DNA from 2 places in the Citrobacter sp. ANG330 genome. Region 2 is predicted to be linked to the other one. Evidence: riboswitches for the same ligand, from Rfam matches in the RefSeq annotation. Region 2 holds a riboswitch; the other holds the start of a gene.

Region 1 (10,644 bases), on a different contig from region 2:
AGGCAGGAAGAGAGACCGTGCTGGCCGTGTTACAGGCGATAACGGCCAGGGAGAGAGGATAACGCTGCTGTACCGCCGTCACGATCTCAACAACGCGCTCAACGATAAACGCTTCACTCTTCTCCCCATAAGGAAAAGCCACGTTATCGAAAGCATAGATATAGTGGAGATCCGGCAGGAGATGCCGGATCTCATCATAGACCGACAACCCACCGACACCGGAATCAAATACCAGCACGGTGGGACGTGGATCAGAAGGTGTAGCTGCCAGACAAGGTATATTCCCGTCCTGCAGTTTGGTAGCCATAAACTGTCTCGTAATCTTTGTCGAACAGGTTGGCTATTTTACCACGAACTGTGAGATGTGAGGTGAGCGGATATGAAAGTCCGATGTCCCACACGCTCAGTCCCCCCATTTTCACCTTACGGGAATTATCATAGTCGTAATCGTAACGTTCACCGATATACTGATAGGTCACATCCCAGCCCAGATCGTAGACCTGTCCGCTTAGCTCATACTTCACCTGCTGTTTAGCGCGACGATAAAGCTGCTGATCGGTTTCATCATCACGCGGATCAACATATTGCAACGTTAAGCGATGATCGACCGGCCCGGTCGTCAGGTTCCCCGTCCATTCGAGACCTTTGATGGTCGCGGATTTGACGTTGAAGTAGGTATTGTTGTTGTAGTCGATCAGGTTCTGAATTTTGTAGCGATAGGTCGACAGACGCCAGTCAAGCGGACCGGTCATCCCTTCTAATCCGGCTTCCCACTGCTTCGACTCCTCCGGTTTCAGATTCGGGTTAGAAGCAATACCAAAGCGCTCTGCACCAAACTGTTGTCCCAGTGAAGGCGCAAGGAAGCCTGTGCCATAAGAGAGCGTCACCTTGTAGTCATCAATAAACTGCCAGCCCGCCGCTGTTTGCCAGGTACCGTGCCAGCCAAACTGGTCGTCATGGTCTTCACGGCCTGACGCTTCCAGCGTCACGCTATCAATCTGCTGTTGCCCGGTCAGATAAAGTCCCGTGTTATCACGCTTGTAGTTGTCAGTCCCGTATTCGCCAAAGGACATCAGCTTTTCTTGTTTCCAGTCGACGCCAGCACTGAGAGCGCCGTGCCCGACAATAACGTTGTTGCCCCACTGGACGTAACGCTGTTCCATGTCATCAAGGCTATAACCTGTCGCATAGCGCCCGTTCAGGCTGCTGTAGTTATAGTCCTTAATACGCTGGTAGTTAGCGACCAGTTGTGACGAGTAGATCCCGGAATTGAAGCGCAGCCCCGTATCCCACGACTGAGTGTAATTCTGGTGCTCGTCGTTTCCGCCGTCATATCCCCAGTTCCCCTGGTCGTAATCGGCATTACTGGCGTAACCGTAGCCACGGAAGTAGCCATCAAATTGATCGTTAAATTTGTGCTCAACGCCACCCCAGAAGAGTTTATTGCGATAACCATCGCGATCGCTGTCGCCGCTGTAGCTGGAGCGAGGCTGAACATCGAAACCTTTGGTGGTCTGATAAGCCCCGGCCGCCGTTACCACGGTATCGCCAAAACGCTGACGGTATGTACCGTCATATTGCTGATAGCCGTTCGACCCCATGCCCGCATTAATCTGCGAACGTTCTTCACCCGTCATGGTGATGATGTTCACTACGCCGCCAATGGCGCCGGAGCCATAAATGGCTGAACGCGGACCACGGATATACTCAATGCGCTGCACCAGCGAAACCGGGATCTGGTCAATATCGGAATTATTGGTAATGCCCGGACGGGCGACCGGAATACCATCGACTAGCACCAGAACGTGTTTCGCTTCGGTGCCGCGTACAAACAAAGAAGAGCTTTGCCCCATCCCGCCATTCTGCGCCACATCCACGCCAGGCAAACGGCGCATGACATCAAGAACGGTTCGGGACTGCCAGCGATCGATATCCTCGCGAGTGACAATATCGGTCGGAGCCAGAACGGTATTAACAGGTTGTTGAAAACGGTTTGCTGTCACGACAAGCGTGTCAGGGGTGGCATCCTGTGCCCAGCCCGAAAAAGCCGTGACGGAGAGCGCCGTCAGCAGCGATGTTTTTTTAATCATTGTAAAGCATCCACAATAGAAGAAGGATGCCGCAGGTCCCACCGATAGTACGCGATGATGAAAACCAGTTGCGACGTTAGCCGGCAGGTCTTCGGGCTTGGAAGGTTATCCACGGATAATAAGAGATGAAGACTTCCCACCCAACAGGCAGTGTCTGCTTACGCTCTCATCTCACCTTTCCTTACCGCTGCGCGTCAGCTCCAGATTTACACTGGATTCCCTATTAACTCACAGGACCGGCACACGGATGCTACAGTTTGTAACATCTTACTGTCCAGCGCGTTTGTTAAATATGAGAGTTCATCAATGACTGGACATCTGTTGAGCAATCCCTACAATCCCCGCGTACTTTTATTTTTCAGGATACATCATGACCCCCGAACACCTTCCGACAGAACAGTATGACGCGCAGCTCGCCGAAAAAGTGGTGCGCTTGCAGAGTATGATGGCGCCCTTTTCTGACCTTGTCCCGGAAGTGTTTCGTTCACCGGTCAGCCACTACCGTATGCGTGCTGAATTCCGCATCTGGCATGACGGTGATGACCTCTATCACATCATTTTCGATCAACAGAGCAAAAGCCGAATTCGCGTCGACAGCTTTCCGGCGGCGAGTGAACTGATTAATCAATTGATGACCGCGATGATCGCTGGCGTACGCGACAACCGCGTGCTGCGCCATAAACTGTTCCAGATTGATTACCTCACCACCATGAGTAATCAGGCAGTGGTTTCGCTGCTGTATCATAAAAAGCTGGACGACGAATGGCGTGAAGCTGCCGAAGCGCTCCGCGACGCCCTGCGTGCGCAGAACCTGAACGTGCATTTGATTGGCCGCGCGACAAAAACCAAAATCGCGCTGGATCAGGACTACATTGATGAACGTTTGCCGGTTGCAGGCAAAGAGATGATCTATCGTCAGGTCGAAAACAGCTTTACGCAGCCGAATGCGGCCATGAACATTCAGATGCTGGAATGGGCGCTGGATGTGACTAAAGGCTCGAAAGGCGATCTGCTCGAACTGTACTGCGGTAACGGCAACTTTTCTTTAGCGCTGGCACGCAATTTTGACCGCGTACTGGCAACAGAAATCGCCAAACCGTCTGTTGCCGCCGCGCAATACAACATTGCGGCGAATCAGATTAATAACGTGCAGATTATCCGCATGGCGGCGGAAGAGTTTACTCAGGCGATGAACGGCGTGCGTGAATTTAACCGCTTGCAGGGTATTGACCTGAAAAGCTATCAGTGTGAAACGATTTTTGTCGATCCGCCGCGCAGTGGTCTGGACAGCGAGACGGAGAAAATGGTGCAGGCGTATCCGCGCATTCTGTACATCTCCTGTAACCCCCAGACGCTGTGCAAAAACCTGGAAACATTAAGCCAGACGCATACGGTGTCACGCCTGGCGCTGTTCGATCAGTTTCCGTATACGCACCATATGGAGTGTGGGGTATTGTTGACGGCGAAGTGATACGTTGTAGGCCTGATAAGCGCAGCGCCATCAGGCAATCCAGCGCCGGATAGTGGCATACATGCCTTATCCGGCCTGGACATAGACAGTTTTTATTCCGACACTTCCTGCTTGCGATTACGCATTTTCACGCCGATCCAGAAGACCAGAATGACCGACAGCACGGCCGGGAAGAAGTTGGAACCGATATCCGGATATTCCGCGCGCACCACGGTGCTGTAAAGCAGAACGCCGAGAATAAAGCAGGCGGCAGACAGGCCCGGCAAACCCACAGGCATGGTGCGATTCTGATAACGTTGATGCAGACAGTACACCGTCAGCACCAGCGAAATAATTGGAAATACAGAGAACGGCACGATGGAGCTAAACAGCGCCGCGAATGTGCCATTGATCGACAAGCCAGCGACCAGCGCCAGCAACAGCGTACCTTTATCCTGAACTGACTGTTTCATTGCTCTTCCTTCACGTTACCTGGAATGAGGGTCATCTTCTCTTGTTCACGGCGATACCAGTAATACGCGCCTTTCGAAATCATGCGCAGTTGCAGTACCAGTCGCTCTTCTAACTGCCGGCGCTGTTCCGCGCCCACGTCCAGCGCCTCGGCGCCCGCACTGAAGACAATCGTTACCATCGCTTCGGCCTGCGCTTCAGTAAACGCACGCGGCATATGGTTTTCGATTTCCAGATAGTCCGCAAGTTCCGCGATAAAGTGCTGGATTTCGCGCGCAACAGCGGCACGAAACGCGGCTGAGGTGCCAGAACGTTCACGCAATAATAAACGGAAGGCGTTGGGGTTGTTACCGATGAACTCCATAAATGTAGAGACCGAGGTGCGGATCACACTCCCGCCCTTGGCGATACGCTGGCGTGCCTGGCGCATCAACTGACGCAGCATCAGACCGCTTTCATCGACCATGGTCAGGCCGAGTTCATCAACATCACGGAAATGACGATAAAAGGAGGTTGGCGCAATGCCCGCTTCGCGTGCAACTTCGCGTAAACTGAGACTGGCAAAGCTACGCTCCGCGCTCAGTTGACTAAATGCGGCTTCGACCAGCGAACGCCGGGTTTTTTCTTTTTGCTGCGCTCTAACGCCCATCACGATGTCTGAATCCTTCCATATGCCTTGTCCGGCACTATACCAGAGTTCAAAGTTAATCTGTTTGTTCAGCTTTGTGAATGATTGTTTACGCGCAGTTTGTGCTTCGGCTTCGCAAAAAAGCACAACGATAATTGGGTTATCCCCGCAATGATGTTACTATTCTGTTGCTTTTATGTATAAGAACAGGTAAGCCTTACCATGCCACATTCCTACGATTACGATGCCATAGTTATAGGTTCCGGCCCCGGCGGCGAAGGCGCTGCAATGGGTCTGGTTAAGCAAGGAGCTCGCGTTGCCGTTATCGAGCGTTATCATAACGTTGGCGGCGGTTGTACCCACTGGGGTACCATCCCATCGAAAGCGCTCCGTCATGCAGTCAGTCGTATTATCGAATTCAATCAGAACCCCCTTTACAGCGATCATTCCCGCCTGCTTCGTTCCTCCTTCGCCGACATTCTCAACCATGCCGATAACGTGATTAATCAGCAAACACGGATGCGACAGGGTTTTTATGAGCGTAACCACTGCGAGATCTTGCAGGGCAACGCCCATTTTGTTGACGAACATACGCTGGCGCTGGAATGTCATGATGGTACGGTTGAAACCCTGACGGCAGAAAAATTTGTCATTGCCTGCGGATCGCGCCCTTATCATCCGGCAGACGTGGACTTCGCGCACCCGCGCATTTATGACAGCGATTCGATCCTCAGCCTGCATCACGAGCCTCGTCACGTCATTATTTATGGTGCCGGGGTGATTGGCTGCGAATATGCGTCGATCTTCCGGGGAATGGAGGTCAAAGTTGATCTCATCAATACCCGTGACCGTCTGCTGGCGTTCCTCGATCAGGAGATGTCTGACTCCCTCTCTTACCACTTCTGGAACAGCGGCGTCGTCATTCGCCACAATGAAGAGTATGAGAAGATCGAAGGCTGCGACGACGGCGTGATCATGCACCTGAAGTCGGGTAAGAAACTGAAAGCCGACTGCCTGTTGTATGCCAATGGTCGTACCGGGAACACCGATTCTCTGGCGTTACAGAATATCGGTCTGGAAACCGACAGCCGTGGTCAGCTCAAGGTCAACAGCATGTACCAGACTGCCCTGCCGCACGTTTATGCCGTCGGTGATGTGATTGGCTACCCGAGCCTGGCGTCCGCTGCATACGACCAGGGACGCATTGCCGCTCAGGCGCTGGTGAAAGGGGAAGCGAACGCGCACCTGATCGAAGATATCCCGACCGGCATTTACACCATTCCGGAAATCAGTTCCGTTGGCAAAACTGAACAGCAACTGACGGCGATGAAAGTGCCTTACGAAGTGGGCCGCGCTCAGTTTAAACACCTGGCGCGCGCGCAAATCGTTGGCATGAACGTAGGCACGCTGAAGATTTTGTTCCATCGGGAAACGAAAGAAATTCTGGGGATTCACTGCTTTGGTGAGCGCGCAGCCGAAATTATTCACATCGGTCAGGCGATTATGGAGCAGAAAGGTGGTGGTAACACAATTGAGTACTTCGTTAACACCACCTTTAACTACCCGACCATGGCGGAAGCCTATCGGGTAGCGGCGCTAAATGGCTTAAACCGCCTTTTTTAACGCCTTGTCGAAATGGCCATCCATCGCACCACGGATGGCCTCTGCCAGTTGCTCATAGCGGCTGCGCAGCGGTGATCCCGGACGATAAACCAGCCCCACCGTACGGCGCGGTTCAGGCTTAATGCAAGGCAGATACACCACGCCATCACGTTTGCGTTCTTGCGGAACCGCCAGCGCTGGCAGAAGAGTAATCCCGCTGCCTGCCGCCACCATGTTACGCAGCGTTTCCAGACTGGTCGCACGGAAGTGGGTGTCTTCGTCAGCACCGGCTTCGAAGCAGAAGCCCATCGCCTGATCGCGCAGACAGTGACCGTCCTCCAGCATCAACAGTTTTTCACCTGCCAGGTCGGACATCGGCACGCATTCGCGATTCGCCCACGGGTGATCTTCATAGATTGCCAGCAGCATTGGCTCGTCGAACAGCGGCACTTCAATAAAGGCCTCACTCTCTTTCACCAGCGCCAGAATCACGCAGTCGAGCTTGCCGCTGTCCAGTTGCGCCAGCAACTGATGGGTCTGCGCTTCATGCAGATACATTTCCAGCTTCGGGAAAGACTGGTGCAGCATTGGGATAATATGCGGCAACAGATAAGGGCCGACGGTGGGAATCAAACCAATGTGCAGCGGGCCAGACATGGTCTCACCCTGTTGGCTTGCCATCTCCTTGAGCACTTTGACCTCACGCAGCACGGTGCGCGCCTGATCCACCAGCAACAAACCGGCCTGAGTGAACAGCACTTTACGACTCGTACGCTCCAGCAGCATCACGCCCAGTTCATCTTCCAGCTTGCGGATTTGCCCGCTAAGCGTTGGCTGGCTGACGTGACAGGAGTCCGCCGCACGCCGGAAATGCCGATGTTCGGCTAATGCCACCAGGTATTCAAGATCACGAATATTCATTATTCATCCTCCAACGCCACGATAGTTCATGGCGATAGGTAGCATAGCAACGAACGATTATCCCTATCAAGCATTCTGATTAATAATACATCACAGAAACGGAGCGGTATCGTTTAACCCTTGAAGCCACTGCCCGTTCAGAGAGTCTCTCTCTACCCAAATAACTAAAGCCAACGTGAACGTTTGCGGACCCCGTGGTCCGCATTTTTTTTGCGTAAAAAAGCCTGGCATCCCGCCAGGCTGAGATAAGGCCCGACAACGTTATGATTTTTGACTAACTGCGCTCAGCGCATCCGCAACGCGTTTGAATTGCGCAAACCGGCTACGCAGCATGCTGTGCTTCGCGGCATCCGGCTCAAGGCGGATTACCGTCGGCAGAGTGGCGTTAATCGCCTGCGCGAATCCTGCATACTCCCCCGCGCCGACGGCGGCACACATTGCCGCCGCCCGGCACCCGGACTGTTCGATATCGACAATTTCAAGCGGCAGATTGCTGGCGTCGCAAAACATCTGCATCCAGATGCGCGAATGCGTTGGCCCGCCGGTAAAGCGAATCGCCTGGGTTTCGCCACTGAGTTGCAGCATCCGGTCCTGATGCAGTAAATGCGAGAACACTATGCCCTGATAGATGGCATAAACCATGTCTGCCGCATCGTGATGCCCTGCCAGCCCGAGAAAGCCGCCGCTTAAGGAATCGCAATAGTTAGAGCCGTACAGCCAGGGGAAAAACAGAATGCTGTCCGGCTTCTGATACCCCTGCTCCGCCCACCGGTTAAGCGTATCGTGATCGTTGGCGAGCGCCGGGAAAAACTGGTTGATAAACCAGGTCAGGTTGCTGGCGGAGGTCGGGCTGCCTTCATGGGCGAAATACTGCCCCGGAATGCTGAATTTCCCCCACACATAGGGGTAATCCGCCGGAACAATACGATCGAATACCCGGGTAGCGATAGACCAGGTGCCCGCTACCGCGCTGAGATGCGAGCTGTCATGCACCCCAGAGGTGATGGCCGCGCCAACCACGTCAAAAAACCCGCCAAACACGGGCGTCCCCGCCTTCAGCCCGCATAACGCAGCGGCATCGGCGGTCACCTGCCCGGCCAGATCGGCGGAACCAATGACGCCCGGCGTGCAGTTCACCATTTCCTCGATACCAAACAGCGCGAACAGCGCGGGGTCGAACTCATTACGCTGTTGATTAAACAGCTGGCTCCCGGAGATATTGGTCTCTTCACAGGCAAGGTTATCCGTCAGGCAGTAACGAATATAGTCGTGCGCCATCAGGATGTAGCCCGTCCGCGCGTAGTTCTCGGGTTCATGCTGTTTCAGCCAGGCCAGCAGCGCCGCCGGGTGAGAAGGCCATAACTGCTGCAAACTGAGCGGATACGCCTGGCGATCGACGCCCTGCGCTTTCCAGGCAGCCACCAGCGGCTGCGCCCTGGAATCCGAAGAGACGATGCCATTACGTACGGGTTTGCCAGATTTATCGACCAGATAAAGTCCTTTACCGTGTGCAGAAAAGCCAATCCCGCGGATCTGTTCTGCCGCGATATGGCTTTCGGCCAGCGCGCGCTGAATCACGAGGCACGTGGTGGCCCAGAGCTCGTTCATATCTCGCTCACAAAACCCCGCCTGTGGGCTCAGCAGCGGCAAGGTTTGGGCCGCAACGGTGACTTCTCTACCTTCGACGCTGTAAATCCCTGCTTTGGTCACGGTGCCGCCCAAATCAATGCCGATAAAGTAATGGCTCATCGTCGTCTCCTTAACCTGCCATGAGTGACCGTTCGTCATACCAACCGGCCGCCTGCATCTTGCTCTCTATCCACTGGCGCGCATGGATGATTTCCAGCAGCGGCTCGGCAGATTTTTCCGTCCACATCTCAATCAGGAAGGTTCCCCGATAGTTAAGGCGGCGTAGCGTCCTGAACAGCTTGATAAAATCCACGCATCCTTCGCCAAAGGGCACATCGCGGAATTGGCCCGGCGAATCCGCCGTCACTGGAAAAGTGTCTTTGAGATGAATCGCAGCAATTCTGTCGATGCCTTTCGCCAGCTCGCTCTCCAGTTCGTTGCCCCAGGCGGTTAAGTTGCCGACGTCGGGGTAAACGGTGAACCACGGCGAGTTAATTTTTTCATCCAGCACTTTCCATTTACTGATGGAGTTAATAAACGGCGTGTCCATGATCTCCACGGCGCACATCACCTGCGCGGCAGCCGCCTGCTCCGCCGTCCAGGCCATTGCATCCTCGAACCAGGCGATGGTTTCAGCATTCTGCGGCTCATAATAAACGTCATAACCGGCAAGCTGGATGGTGCGTATCCCTAAATCCTGCGCCAGCCGCAGCGCTTTTTGCATGATAGAGCGCGCCTGCTGGCGAGTCTGGCTATCGTGGCTGCCGAACGGGAAGCGGCGATGGGCGGATAAGCACATTGTTGGAATACGCACCCCGGTTTTCTGGATCGCGCTGATGATTTCCATGCGCTCCGCCAGTGACCAGTCGAGGCGCGCCAGCCGCTCTTCGCTCTCATCCACCGACATTTCGACAAAATCGAAACCGCATGATTTCGCCAGCGCCAGTTTTTCTACCCAACTGGTGTTCCTGGGTAGCGCCTTTTCATAAATACCTAACGGGTGGCTACGCATTATCTTCCCTCACGAGTGGCCAGTTGTTGTAACGCTTTTCGGCTGTGATTCATGGCACGCTGCGCCTGCCATTTTTGCTTAAAGAACTTAAACGCCAGCGCGGCAATAAGGGTGATGCCCCAGACCGCCAGATTGAAATGCAGGCTGAGGCCCAGCAGGCTCAGGCCGGTGGCGATCACCTGTAATACCAGCAGCGCGCAAAACACGTGGCTGACTTTGCCCGAGCCGCCGAAGGGATCGGTGCCGCCCAGCACAATCGCCAGTACCGTCAGCAGCAGATAAGAATCGCCATAGCCCATGCGGGCAGAGTTAAAGCGGGCCAGCATAATCAGCCCGGCCAGCACGCACAGCAGGCTGGAAATCGCATAAATCGCCATTAACACGCGGTGAGTGCGAATGCCGCTAAACCAGGTGGCATTGATGTTGCTGCCGCACATATAAATGATTTTCCCGGTGCGGGTTTTGCCGAGGAACAGCGCCAGGCCCAGCGTGGCGACGATAAAAATCACCATCGGCACCGGGATCCCAAGCACCACCTCCGACCCGATGCTGCGCACCACCGGTGGCATACCGCTAAGCGCCGCGCCTTTGGTGAGATACACGCCGATGCCGCTGATAATGGTCATGCTGCCCAGCGTCACCAGAATCGGGTGCGCGCCAACGCGGGAAATAATGGTGCCGGTGATCGCGCCAATCGCCACGGCGATCGCCATCGCGCCCAGCAGCGCCAGCAACAGCCACCACAGCTGCATACCGGTGGACGCGTCAGCCGGCACGTACTGGATCAGCAGCCAGGCCATAAACAGGCTGGTCAGATTCGCGGTGCCGATAATCGCCAGAT
Region 2 (10,644 bases):
CGCCGACCAGCACATCGGCCTCTTCAACCGCCGCGCGCGCCGCCGGCGTCATCAGGTGCAGACCGGCAGGCCCCATTCCGACCACCGTCAGCATTGCATCTCCTGAGCGATCGCTTCGATCGGCCTGTTGCTACCCAACACCTCGTTATCAAAAGAAAACATGATCGCGTCGCAGGTCGGCGGATTTTTGGTAAAACGCAGCATCTGCATCACGCGCTGGCAGATACGCCCGGCAAGGTGGTTGTAGATATGCTGGAAGCCGTAAGCCTCGATATGTTCCATTGCCGCTTCGGTGGTATCGCAATCACTCACCAGCGTCAGCAATTCCATCGGTGCGCCAAGCAGCGCCAGATGCGCCACCAGTGTTTCCATCCGCGCATCAGCAATATGGCTGTGGGTATGGAAGATCCCGGCGGCAATTTTGATGAGCTTGCCTGGGTGGCCGACTAACACAATTTGACGAAATCCCAGCCGCACTGCCTCTTCAATCATGTAACCGACAAAGTTGCTCATGGTGACCACCACGTTGCTGTCGATGCCCATCTGCTCGCGAACGAAACGTTCACCGTGGTTACCCGGCACCAGAACCACCCGCTCCAGCCCGGCGGCACGCTTAATTTCCAGCTCCAGCGATAGCGACCGCTTCCAGCTCTCTTCAGACATCGGCGTCACAATGCCGGTGGTGCCGATAATGGAAATCCCACCGAGAATACCGAGGCGCGAGTTGTAGGTTTTTTGCGCCCGCGTTTCGCCTTCAGGGGCAAAAATCTCGATCTCCGCCCCGCGCGCCGGACCAATCGCCTCACGTACGGCGGACTCAATGGTCTGTCGCGGCGTGCGATTAATCGCTGCGCTACCGACAGGCAGACCAATCCCCTTACGCGTGACGGTGCCGACGCCTTCACCGCCCTGCAGTGTGATTTCCCCACTGTCGTTCAGCGTGACGCGGGCGAAAATCAACATCCCGTGGGTGGCATCAACATCATCGCCACCGTCCTTGCGAATCGCAGCAATGGCCTGCTGTCCTTCAATGTGTGGAGATTCCACGTTCAGGCAAAGCGTGACGCCGGAGGGTGTGACAATCGAAACCTGATGGATCAGATGCTGGCGCAGAACCATCAGCGCGGCGACTTTTGCCGCCGCCGTGGCGCACGATCCAGTGGTGTAACCTTTGCGCAGCGCTTTGCCGTTATGCCAGACGGGCGCGTCGAAAGTCTGATCGCTCATCGCGCCCCCTGCATGTGATAGAGCATGGCGTTAATAATCGCTGCTGCGACGTTGCTGCCGCCTTTGCGTCCGAGAGCGGCAATGGCGGGCAACGAGCTGTGCGTCAGCGCCTCTTTAGATTCCGCCGCTCCGACGAACCCTACCGGCACGCCGACGACGCCACTCACCGCCACATCATGTTCCAGCAGGCGAAACAGCGCGGTAGGCGCGTTGCCAAAGACAAACACTTTCTCGCTCTCTTCGGTTACGGCAATGTCCACTGCCGCCATAGAGCGCGTGATCTCCTGCGCCTTCGCCTGCGCCACGACGCGTGGATCGCTGATATAGCAGCGGCACTGCGCGCCCGACTTCGCCAGCAGGGTTTTATTGATTCCCGAAAGCGCCATCGTGGTGTCGGTATAGATAACCGATGGGCGACTTAGTGCTGCGCAGAGTTGCTCCAGCGCATCGTCCGAAAACCACAGAATATCCAGCCAGTCAAAGTCAGCGGTGGTATGAATCACCCGTTTGATGATCGCTTCATGCAGCGGGCTGGCAAACCGATACTCCGGGCGCGTTTCAGAAATTATCTCGCCAATGATGTCGAAACTTTTGGCTTCAATCGTCTGGGGTTGCTGGATGTATTGCATAGTCATTTATCCTCAGGCCACACCCACCACCAGCCAGCGCGTCACAAGGAACAGCGCCAGAGCCAGCGTTGAGGCAACCCACATCAGTCGAATCGTTTGGGAAATATCGTCTACGGAAATGTCGCGCTGCGCGTCACCGATCCACGGTTTATCTACGCGCTCGCCAAAGTAATCGTTCGGACCACCTAACCGAATGCCCAGCGCCCCGGCAACGGAGGCTTCTGCCCAGGCGCAGTTGGGGCTGCTGTGGTTATAACGATCCCGCCAGCCCACACGCAGTGCGCGCGAGCCATCGAGACGGCAAAGAACGGCGGCGGCGCTCAACAACAGCCAGCTCAGACGTGCAGGAATGAAGTTCGCGACGTCATCGAGTCGCGCACTGACCATACCAATCGCCCGGTATTTTTCGTGCTTGTAGCCCACCATGGAATCCAGGGTATTGACCGCTTTGTAAGCCATCGCCAGCGGCGCCCCGCCAATGAAGAGGAAAAACAGCGGCGCGATAATGCCATCAACCGTATTCTCCGCGACGGTTTCCACGACCGCCCGGTTAATCTGCGCCGGCTTAAGTTGCGACGTGTCGCGACCCACAATCCACGAGAGTTTTTCCCGGCTTTGCGCAAGATTCTCTGCGCGCAGCGGACGTTCAACGTCCTGCGCCGCATTCGCCAGGCAACGCCCGGCCAGCACAGTGAAGATCATCCAGACTTCGACGACCCAACCCAGCCACGGGTGAATCATCCACGCCAGCAGCAAAACGCCCCAGGCAACTGCCCACGTCAGCCCCACAACCACCAGCCACATCACCCCACCGCCGATACGCAGCGCCCGGTCGCTATGACAGTAGCGGCGAATAATCCGCTGCACGGCATTGATCAGATTGCCAATCCAGCGAACCGGATGCGGCCAGTTTTGCGGATCGCCAAGCAGCACATCGAGAATCCAGGCCACACACCATGCCAGCAGCGTCATAACGACTCCCGCGCGGCATTGAGCCAGTGATTAAGCATTGATGGACGTTGAGCAAAGTGAACGTGCAGATAGCTGGCAAAAGTGTTGCCGTTTTGCCAGCCGCCGGACCACGCCTGCAATGTCTGCCCGTCACGGACTTTGCGACAGGCCAGCACGGCGGGCGTTTCAGGAAAGAAATCAGAATAATGAAATTCATGACCGCGCAGCACATCACCTTCGGCGGCCAGCAGCGTGGGCTGAAGGGCCTGCGCTTCGCAGTAACCAAAGCGGGTCAGTCGTTTACCCATTTTGCTGCGACCAGGAATAATATCGGCCATGTGATGCTCGACCCCGTCGACATCTTCCAGCAAACTGCCGAGGTACATTAACCCGCCGCATTCGGCGTAAATGGCAACACCGCGCTGGTGCGCCTCGCGCAGGCTTGCCAGCATTGTCGTATTCGCCGCCAGCGCCGCTGCGTGCAGTTCGGGATAACCGCCGCCCAGCCAGACCATCTGGCATTCGGGTAACTGGCTGTCATGAAGTGGGCTGAAGCGGATAATTCTGACGCCGGCACGCGTCAGCAGCGCGACGTTATCGGGATAGTAAAAATTAAAGGCTTCGTCATCGGCCATCGCCAGCGTAAGCCCTTCACCGGCGTTGGGTGCAAGACTTTCTGGCCATTCGCCTTGCGGCAGTGTCTGAAGGTGGCTTAACGCCAGCAACCGATCGATATCCAGCGTGCGCTCAAGCGTGGCGGCGAAATCCTGCCATGGCTGCTGACTGACCACTGACTCACGCGCGGTAACCAGCCCAAGATGCCGTTCAGGCAGTGCAACGCCATCAACACGCGGGACATAACCCAGCACAGGAATGGCGCAATAGCGCTCGATGGCCGTTTTCAGCAACTGGAAGTGAGACTCGCTATTGACGCGATTCGCGATAACACCGGCAATGTTCAGCGTCGGGTCAAAATGCCGGAAGCCCATCACCGTGGCGGCAATGGAAGTCGACACGGCTTTTCCGTCCACCAACAGAATAACCGGACAGCCCAACTGCTTTGCCATTGCGGCGGTGCTGCAATAGTTGGGGTCAGTGCCGTAACCGTCATACAGTCCCATCACCCCCTCGATCACCGCAATATCTGCCTGCTGCATCTGTTCGCAGAAAAGCGCATTAAGAATCGGTTCGGAGAGCATGAAACTGTCGAGATTACGGGAAGCCGTGCCGCTAATGGCCGTGTGCCAGGCGGTATCGAGATAGTCAGGGCCGACTTTGCAGGGCTGGACGCGTAAGCCACGTTGTTTCAACACGTTCAGCAAGCCCAGCGTCACCGTGGTTTTACCACAGCCACTACCGGTTCCTGCCAGAACAAACGCGTACTGCTTTGCCGCCATGACCCTGATCCTGTTCAGGGTGGTAGGGATGTACTGACACCCAGTCTTCCGACTGTACGTGTCTGAGCAACCCACTTCCCACCGAAGTTGTTGGTAGTATCCGACAGGTAGGTCTTCTGGCTTAGCGTCTTCCTCGCCCGTCCTTCCCAATCTTGCGATCAGTGGTCTTTACGGGGTTGTCAGCATCACAGCAGCGGGGGCTGCGGGGGATTTTCACCCCCTTCCCTGACACAAATGTGTCAAACCTGTCGGCTTTAACGATGTGCAGATTAATTTCTGCTCATCACATCAATAGTTATTCACTGCGCATTTCTTTCATCACAAAGAATGCCGCAATAAGACGATTCTTAATGAAATGTCATGTCAAAGAATAATGAAACAACTCAACAATGACACTGTATCTCATCACATAAATAAAAACTGGTGAAGTTTATTGCGTAAAGAGCGATATTTTATTGCGCTATGACAATTTATTGCTGTACTAAAAACATTTAACCATTATAAATGGCCGTCCTGCACGGGAATAACAAAAATCGGCAATAGCAAAATATTGCTATTTATGCCGATTCAGCAGGCAAGTTTTCATTAATTTTTTGCCGGTAGGCCTGTGGCGTAATCTGATATGTCTGACGGAACACTTTGCAAAAATAGCTGGTTTGCGAAAAACCTAAATTGCGGGCAATACTGGCAATGCTCCAGTCACTGTGGCAAAGCAGCTCTCTGGCACTGGCCATGCGCTGCTGATTGACCCACGCGTTAAAACCAATGCCCTGATATTTTTTGAACAGTTTACTGAAGTAGTAAGGGCTCAGGTAAACGTGCGAGGCCACATCTTCAAGACGAAGATCGTCAGACAGATGTGCATCAATATAACGCAACGCCTTTTTCATTTTGCTGTCATGCGGGCTGGCGGCACGGGCCGGGCGTGCCGGTTCCGCAGGTTGTGTACTGTCTTTGATCACCACAAAATTCAGTTGTTTTTTGAGGCAGTTTTCAACAATGAGTTTGAGCAGATCCGCAGAAGCCATGACGCGAGAATAGTCCATCTCCGGGACATTGCTGAATTCGCTGAGCAGTTGAGGATCGGCCTGCCAGCGATCATCAACGTTAAGGATATCAACCAGATCGACACCGTCATCGTTACGCAAGCGCACCTGACCGCACAAGACGAACCCAACAAGATGGCCTGCGATCACAAGAGGAATAGAGAAATCGGTTAACCCGGCATGACAGCGATAAATACAGGGTTGATCCGATTTTGACGCTTCCAGTCCACCACAGCGGTCGCTCATCCGACACCGGGTACTGTGTTGCGGATGCTGACGCATCAACTGACAAAACGGTGTAAAGTTAAAGAGTTCAGAAATTTCATCACCGTGAATATTGACAACCACAACTGCCAGGCTGGTTGCTTGCGCAAAATCCTGTGCGATTTTATTAATGAGTTCTGAGTCCAGGGTGCTCGCAGAAATCATGATAAAATCCCTCAGTTAATCCATTGTTATAAATAGAACATAAATTTCACATTTACTTTTTATCATCCCTATCCCTGTAAATGACAGAAAGTAGAAGGGACAATAACAAAAGTCTCCCGGAGTGGGGAGACTTTTTAGTCAGTTCGTGAAAGCAGATCACGAAATAAAAATTAAAGACGTGATAATAGCCCGGCGCGTTGGAATTACGCGTCCGACTCTTCAATTTTACAGGTATTGCAGGGCAAATTTTTGCCAATGAGATACTTATAGACAGCGGCCCCAGCACAAGCGCCAATCACTGGCGCAATGATCGGCACAATAAAGTACGGAATATCACGTCCGCCTGTCATTGCGATATCGCCCCAGCCCGCCATCCACGCGAACAGTTTAGGGCCAAAATCACGTGCCGGGTTCATGGCAAACCCTGTTAATGGGCCAGTGGAAGCCCCAATCACCGCCACCAGAATACCGATCAGCAGCGGCGCCAGCGGCCCTTTAGGCACACCGTTGCCATCGTCGGTCAGCGCCATAATCAACCCCATCAGGATAGAGGTGATGACGATTTCGACCCCTGCCGCCTGCCACACGCTCAGCGCGGCCGCCGGATAGGTACTGAAAATACTGGCCAGATAGAGGCTATCTGCGCTGCCGCGAACCATATTGTGGGCAGTTTCATACTCGATGAATAAATTGCCGTAAAGCAGATAAGCCAGCACCGCACCGCCAAACGCCCCCGCAACCTGCGCGATGGTGTAAGGCAGGACTTTACGTCCCGGGAAGCAGGCAAACAACCAGAGTGCAACCGTGATTGCCGGGTTCAGGTGCGCTCCGGAAATCCCGGCAGTCAGATAAACCGCAAGCGAAATTCCCAGACCCCAAATGATACAAATTTCCCAGAGACCCAGACTGGCGCCTGCGACTTTCAGTGCGCTAAGGCAGCCGATACCAAAAAACAAAAATAACCCGGTACCCAAAAACTCGGCAATGCATTGCGCTTTCAGTGAATCATTCATTGTGACACCTTCTTAGAAGCGTTCGTGTCCTTACCAGCGGACCCTTGCTGGTCGTAGAGTACAACGCTACCTACTATAGAAAGAGGTCGCTGAAAATTGTTGGCAAACTGAACAGGTTAAGGCCTGGAAAAATCGTGTTGTTATAGCAATTTCTTGCCATTCATTTATTCAGAGGCAGCGCACAGAGTGCCTGAATGTAATTAACCAGGACGATTCAGAATAATAAAATTTCGTTATTTGCAGATTCTTCTTTTCCAATCAATGTCACAAATCGATTTTCTCGCATAACAAATTAAATTAATACTGTCACCCTCAAAAATGTAAATATGGAATAGCAAAAACCAAAATATCACATCCGTTAAAATTATCAAAACCAATAAAAACAGCAAGATAAAATACAACAAGGCAAGTTTGTCACATTCGCAGCCCACTAATTTTTCGCCCTGACTGATAAGTCAGCCATTCTTTTTCCTCGCTTCTTTTTATAGTCATGAGTATCGGGACAAACCCAGGCGAGGTCTTTATGCAACAAGAAGCATTAGGAATGGTAGAAACCAGGGGCTTAACTGCCGCCATAGAGGCCGCAGATGCCATGGTGAAGTCAGCCAATGTCATGTTGGTCGGCTACGAAAAAATTGGCTCAGGGCTGGTAACCGTCATCGTTCGCGGTGATGTCGGTGCCGTAAAAGCGGCGACCGATGCTGGCGCTGCTGCTGCGCGCAACGTGGGGGAAGTGAAAGCCGTACACGTGATTCCACGCCCTCATACCGATGTTGAAAAAATCTTACCGAAGGGAATTAACCCATGAGCAGCAATGAACTGGTTGAACAGATCATGGCGCAGGTCATTGCCCGTGTGGCAAAGCCTGATCAAGCGGGTATCCCTGATAAAACCCATCCAAAACGAGAGACGGCTATGGCAGAGAAGAGCTGCAGTTTAACGGAATTTGTTGGCACGGCGATTGGCGACACCGTAGGTCTGGTGATTGCAAACGTGGACAGTGCCCTGTTGGAAGCAATGAAGCTTGAGAAGCGCTATCGCTCCATTGGCATCCTGGGCGCGCGTACCGGCGCGGGTCCGCACATTATGGCGGCTGACGAAGCGGTCAAAGCCACCAATACCGAAGTGGTGAGTATTGAACTCCCACGCGATACCAAAGGTGGCGCGGGCCACGGTTCGCTCATCATTATCGGCGGTAACGACGTTTCTGACGTCAAACGCGGAATTGAAGTAGCGCTGAAAGAACTCGATCGCACCTTTGGTGATGTGTATGGCAACGAAGCCGGACACATCGAACTGCAGTACACCGCGCGCGCCAGTTACGCGCTGGAAAAAGCCTTTGGTGCGCCGGTTGGCCGTGCCTGCGGCGTAATTGTCGGCGCGCCGGCTTCCGTCGGCGTGTTGATGGCAGATACCGCCCTGAAAGCCGCAAACGTTGAAGTTGTGGCTTATAGCTCTCCGGCGCATGGTACCAGCTTCAGTAACGAAGCGATCCTGGTGATCTCCGGTGACTCTGGCGCAGTGCGTCAGGCGGTTATCTCAGCGCGAGAAATCGGTAAAACCGTTCTTGCGACCCTCGGTGCTGAACCGAAAAACGATCGCCCGTCCTACATCTGAACTCCGTGAGGCTCATTCATGAGATCGAAAAGATTTGAAGCACTGGCGAAACGCCCTGTCAATCAGGACGGATTCGTTAAGGAGTGGATCGAAGAAGGCTTCATTGCGATGGAAAGCCCGAACGATCCTAAGCCGTCGATAAAAATCGTTAACGGCGCCGTCACCGAACTCGATGGCAAATCGGTCAGCCAGTTTGACCTGATTGATCACTTCATCGCCCGCTACGGTATTAACCTGGCACGTGCGGAAGAAGTGATGGCGATGGACTCTGTTAAGCTCGCCAACATGCTGTGCGATCCGAATGTAAAACGCAGCGATATCGTACCGTTGACCACGGCAATGACGCCGGCAAAAATCGTCGAAGTGGTTTCGCACATGAACGTGGTTGAGATGATGATGGCGATGCAAAAGATGCGCGCGCGTCGCACGCCGTCTCAACAAGCCCACGTCACCAACGTCAAAGATAACCCGGTGCAGATTGCTGCCGATGCCGCAGAAGGCGCATGGCGCGGGTTTGACGAGCAAGAGACCACCGTGGCCGTGGCGCGCTATGCCCCATTCAACGCCATTGCGCTACTCGTCGGTTCCCAGGTGGGTCGCCCCGGCGTGTTAACCCAGTGTTCACTGGAAGAAGCGACCGAACTGAAGCTCGGTATGCTGGGACACACCTGCTACGCTGAAACCATTTCCGTCTACGGTACCGAACCCGTCTTTACTGACGGCGATGATACGCCGTGGTCAAAAGGTTTCCTCGCCTCTTCTTATGCCTCCCGTGGTTTGAAAATGCGCTTCACTTCCGGTTCAGGTTCCGAAGTGCAGATGGGCTATGCCGAAGGCAAATCCATGCTCTATCTGGAAGCGCGCTGCATTTACATCACCAAAGCGGCAGGCGTACAGGGTTTGCAAAATGGCTCCGTAAGCTGCATCGGCGTTCCGTCCGCAGTGCCGTCAGGGATCCGTGCGGTACTGGCAGAAAACCTGATCTGTTCATCACTGGATCTGGAATGCGCTTCCAGTAACGACCAGACCTTCACCCACTCCGACATGCGTCGTACCGCGCGTCTGCTGATGCAGTTCCTGCCGGGTACCGACTTTATCTCTTCCGGTTATTCCGCCGTGCCGAACTACGACAACATGTTCGCAGGCTCTAACGAAGATGCGGAAGACTTCGATGACTACAACGTCATCCAGCGTGACCTGAAAGTGGACGGTGGTCTGCGTCCAGTACGTGAAGAGGACGTTATCGCCATCCGTAACAAAGCTGCACGCGCGCTGCAGGCGGTTTTCGCTGGCATGGGCCTGCCGCCGATTACGGATGAAGAAGTCGAAGCCGCAACCTACGCACACGGCTCAAAAGATATGCCTGAACGTAACATCGTTGAAGACATCAAGTTTGCGCAGGAAATCATCAACAAAAACCGTAACGGCCTGGAAGTGGTGAAAGCGCTGGCTCAGGGTGGCTTTACCGATGTCGCGCAGGACATGCTCAACATCCAGAAAGCCAAGTTAACCGGGGACTATCTGCATACCTCCGCCATTATCGTCGGCGACGGACAAGTGCTCTCGGCGGTCAATGACGTCAACGATTATGCCGGTCCGGCAACAGGTTATCGCCTGCAAGGCGAACGCTGGGAAGAAATTAAAAACATCCCTGGCGCACTTGATCCCAACGAGCTTGGCTAAGGGGTGAACAATGGAAATTAATGAAAAATTGCTGCGCCAGATTATCGAAGACGTGCTGTCCGAAATGCAGACCAGCGATAAGCCCGTCTCGTTTCGCGCGCCAGGAACGCCAGCCGCGCCTGCAGCACAGGTCGGTGAAAGTTTTCTGACAGAAATTGGCGAGGCGAAACAGGGCACGCAACAGGATGAAGTGATCATTGCTGTCGGCCCGGCATTTGGCCTCTCTCAGACCGTGAACATCGTCGGTCTGCCGCATAAAAACATTCTGCGCGAAGTGATTGCCGGGATTGAAGAGGAAGGTATTAAAGCGCGTGTGATTCGCTGCTTTAAATCCTCCGATGTGGCGTTCGTGGCCGTTGAAGGCAACCGTCTGAGCGGCTCCGGCATCTCTATCGGTATTCAGTCAAAAGGCACGACGGTCATCCACCAACAGGGACTGCCGCCGCTCTCCAACCTGGAGCTGTTTCCGCAGGCCCCGCTGCTGACGCTGGAAACCTATCGCCAGATTGGGAAAAACGCTGCGCGTTATGCCAAGCGTGAGTCACCGCAGCCGGTTCCTACATTGAACGATCAGATGGCACGTCCGAAATATCAGGCTAAATCCGCCATCTTGCACATTAAAGAGACGAAGTACGTCGTGACGGGCAAAAAC

What was found. A riboswitch is a leader RNA that binds a small molecule or an ion and turns the genes downstream of it on or off. The one in region 2 is predicted to bind cobalamin.
Region 1: another riboswitch for cobalamin. It lies ahead of btuB (TonB-dependent vitamin B12 receptor BtuB); the one in region 2 lies ahead of QNN88_RS02820 (cobyrinate a,c-diamide synthase).

The regions. Positions count from the first base shown of each region.
Region 1 is NZ_JASJUI010000011.1:691-11,334, forward strand. It holds gene murI (glutamate racemase) at 1-307, opposite strand, end outside; gene btuB (TonB-dependent vitamin B12 receptor BtuB) at 252-2,090, opposite strand; cobalamin riboswitch at 2,155-2,346, opposite strand; gene trmA (tRNA (uridine(54)-C5)-methyltransferase TrmA) at 2,461-3,561, shown strand; gene QNN88_RS19370 (YijD family membrane protein) at 3,654-4,013, opposite strand; gene fabR (HTH-type transcriptional repressor FabR) at 4,010-4,663, opposite strand; gene sthA (Si-specific NAD(P)(+) transhydrogenase) at 4,862-6,262, shown strand; gene oxyR (DNA-binding transcriptional regulator OxyR) at 6,245-7,162, opposite strand; gene QNN88_RS19390 (FGGY-family carbohydrate kinase) at 7,424-8,911, opposite strand; gene QNN88_RS19395 (L-ribulose-5-phosphate 3-epimerase) at 8,922-9,803, opposite strand; gene QNN88_RS19400 (ABC transporter permease) at 9,803-10,644, opposite strand, start outside.
Region 2 is NZ_JASJUI010000001.1:541,974-552,617, forward strand. It holds gene QNN88_RS02800 (cobalt-precorrin-7 (C(5))-methyltransferase) at 1-94, opposite strand, end outside; gene cbiD (cobalt-precorrin-5B (C(1))-methyltransferase CbiD) at 88-1,227, opposite strand; gene QNN88_RS02810 (cobalt-precorrin-8 methylmutase) at 1,224-1,856, opposite strand; gene cbiB (adenosylcobinamide-phosphate synthase CbiB) at 1,869-2,828, opposite strand; gene QNN88_RS02820 (cobyrinate a,c-diamide synthase) at 2,825-4,204, opposite strand; cobalamin riboswitch at 4,293-4,468, opposite strand; gene pocR (transcriptional regulator PocR) at 4,762-5,679, opposite strand; gene pduF (propanediol diffusion facilitator PduF) at 5,883-6,692, opposite strand; gene pduA (propanediol utilization microcompartment protein PduA) at 7,216-7,500, shown strand; gene pduB (propanediol utilization microcompartment protein PduB) at 7,497-8,309, shown strand; gene pduC (propanediol dehydratase large subunit PduC) at 8,328-9,992, shown strand; gene pduD (propanediol dehydratase medium subunit PduD) at 10,003-10,644, shown strand, end outside.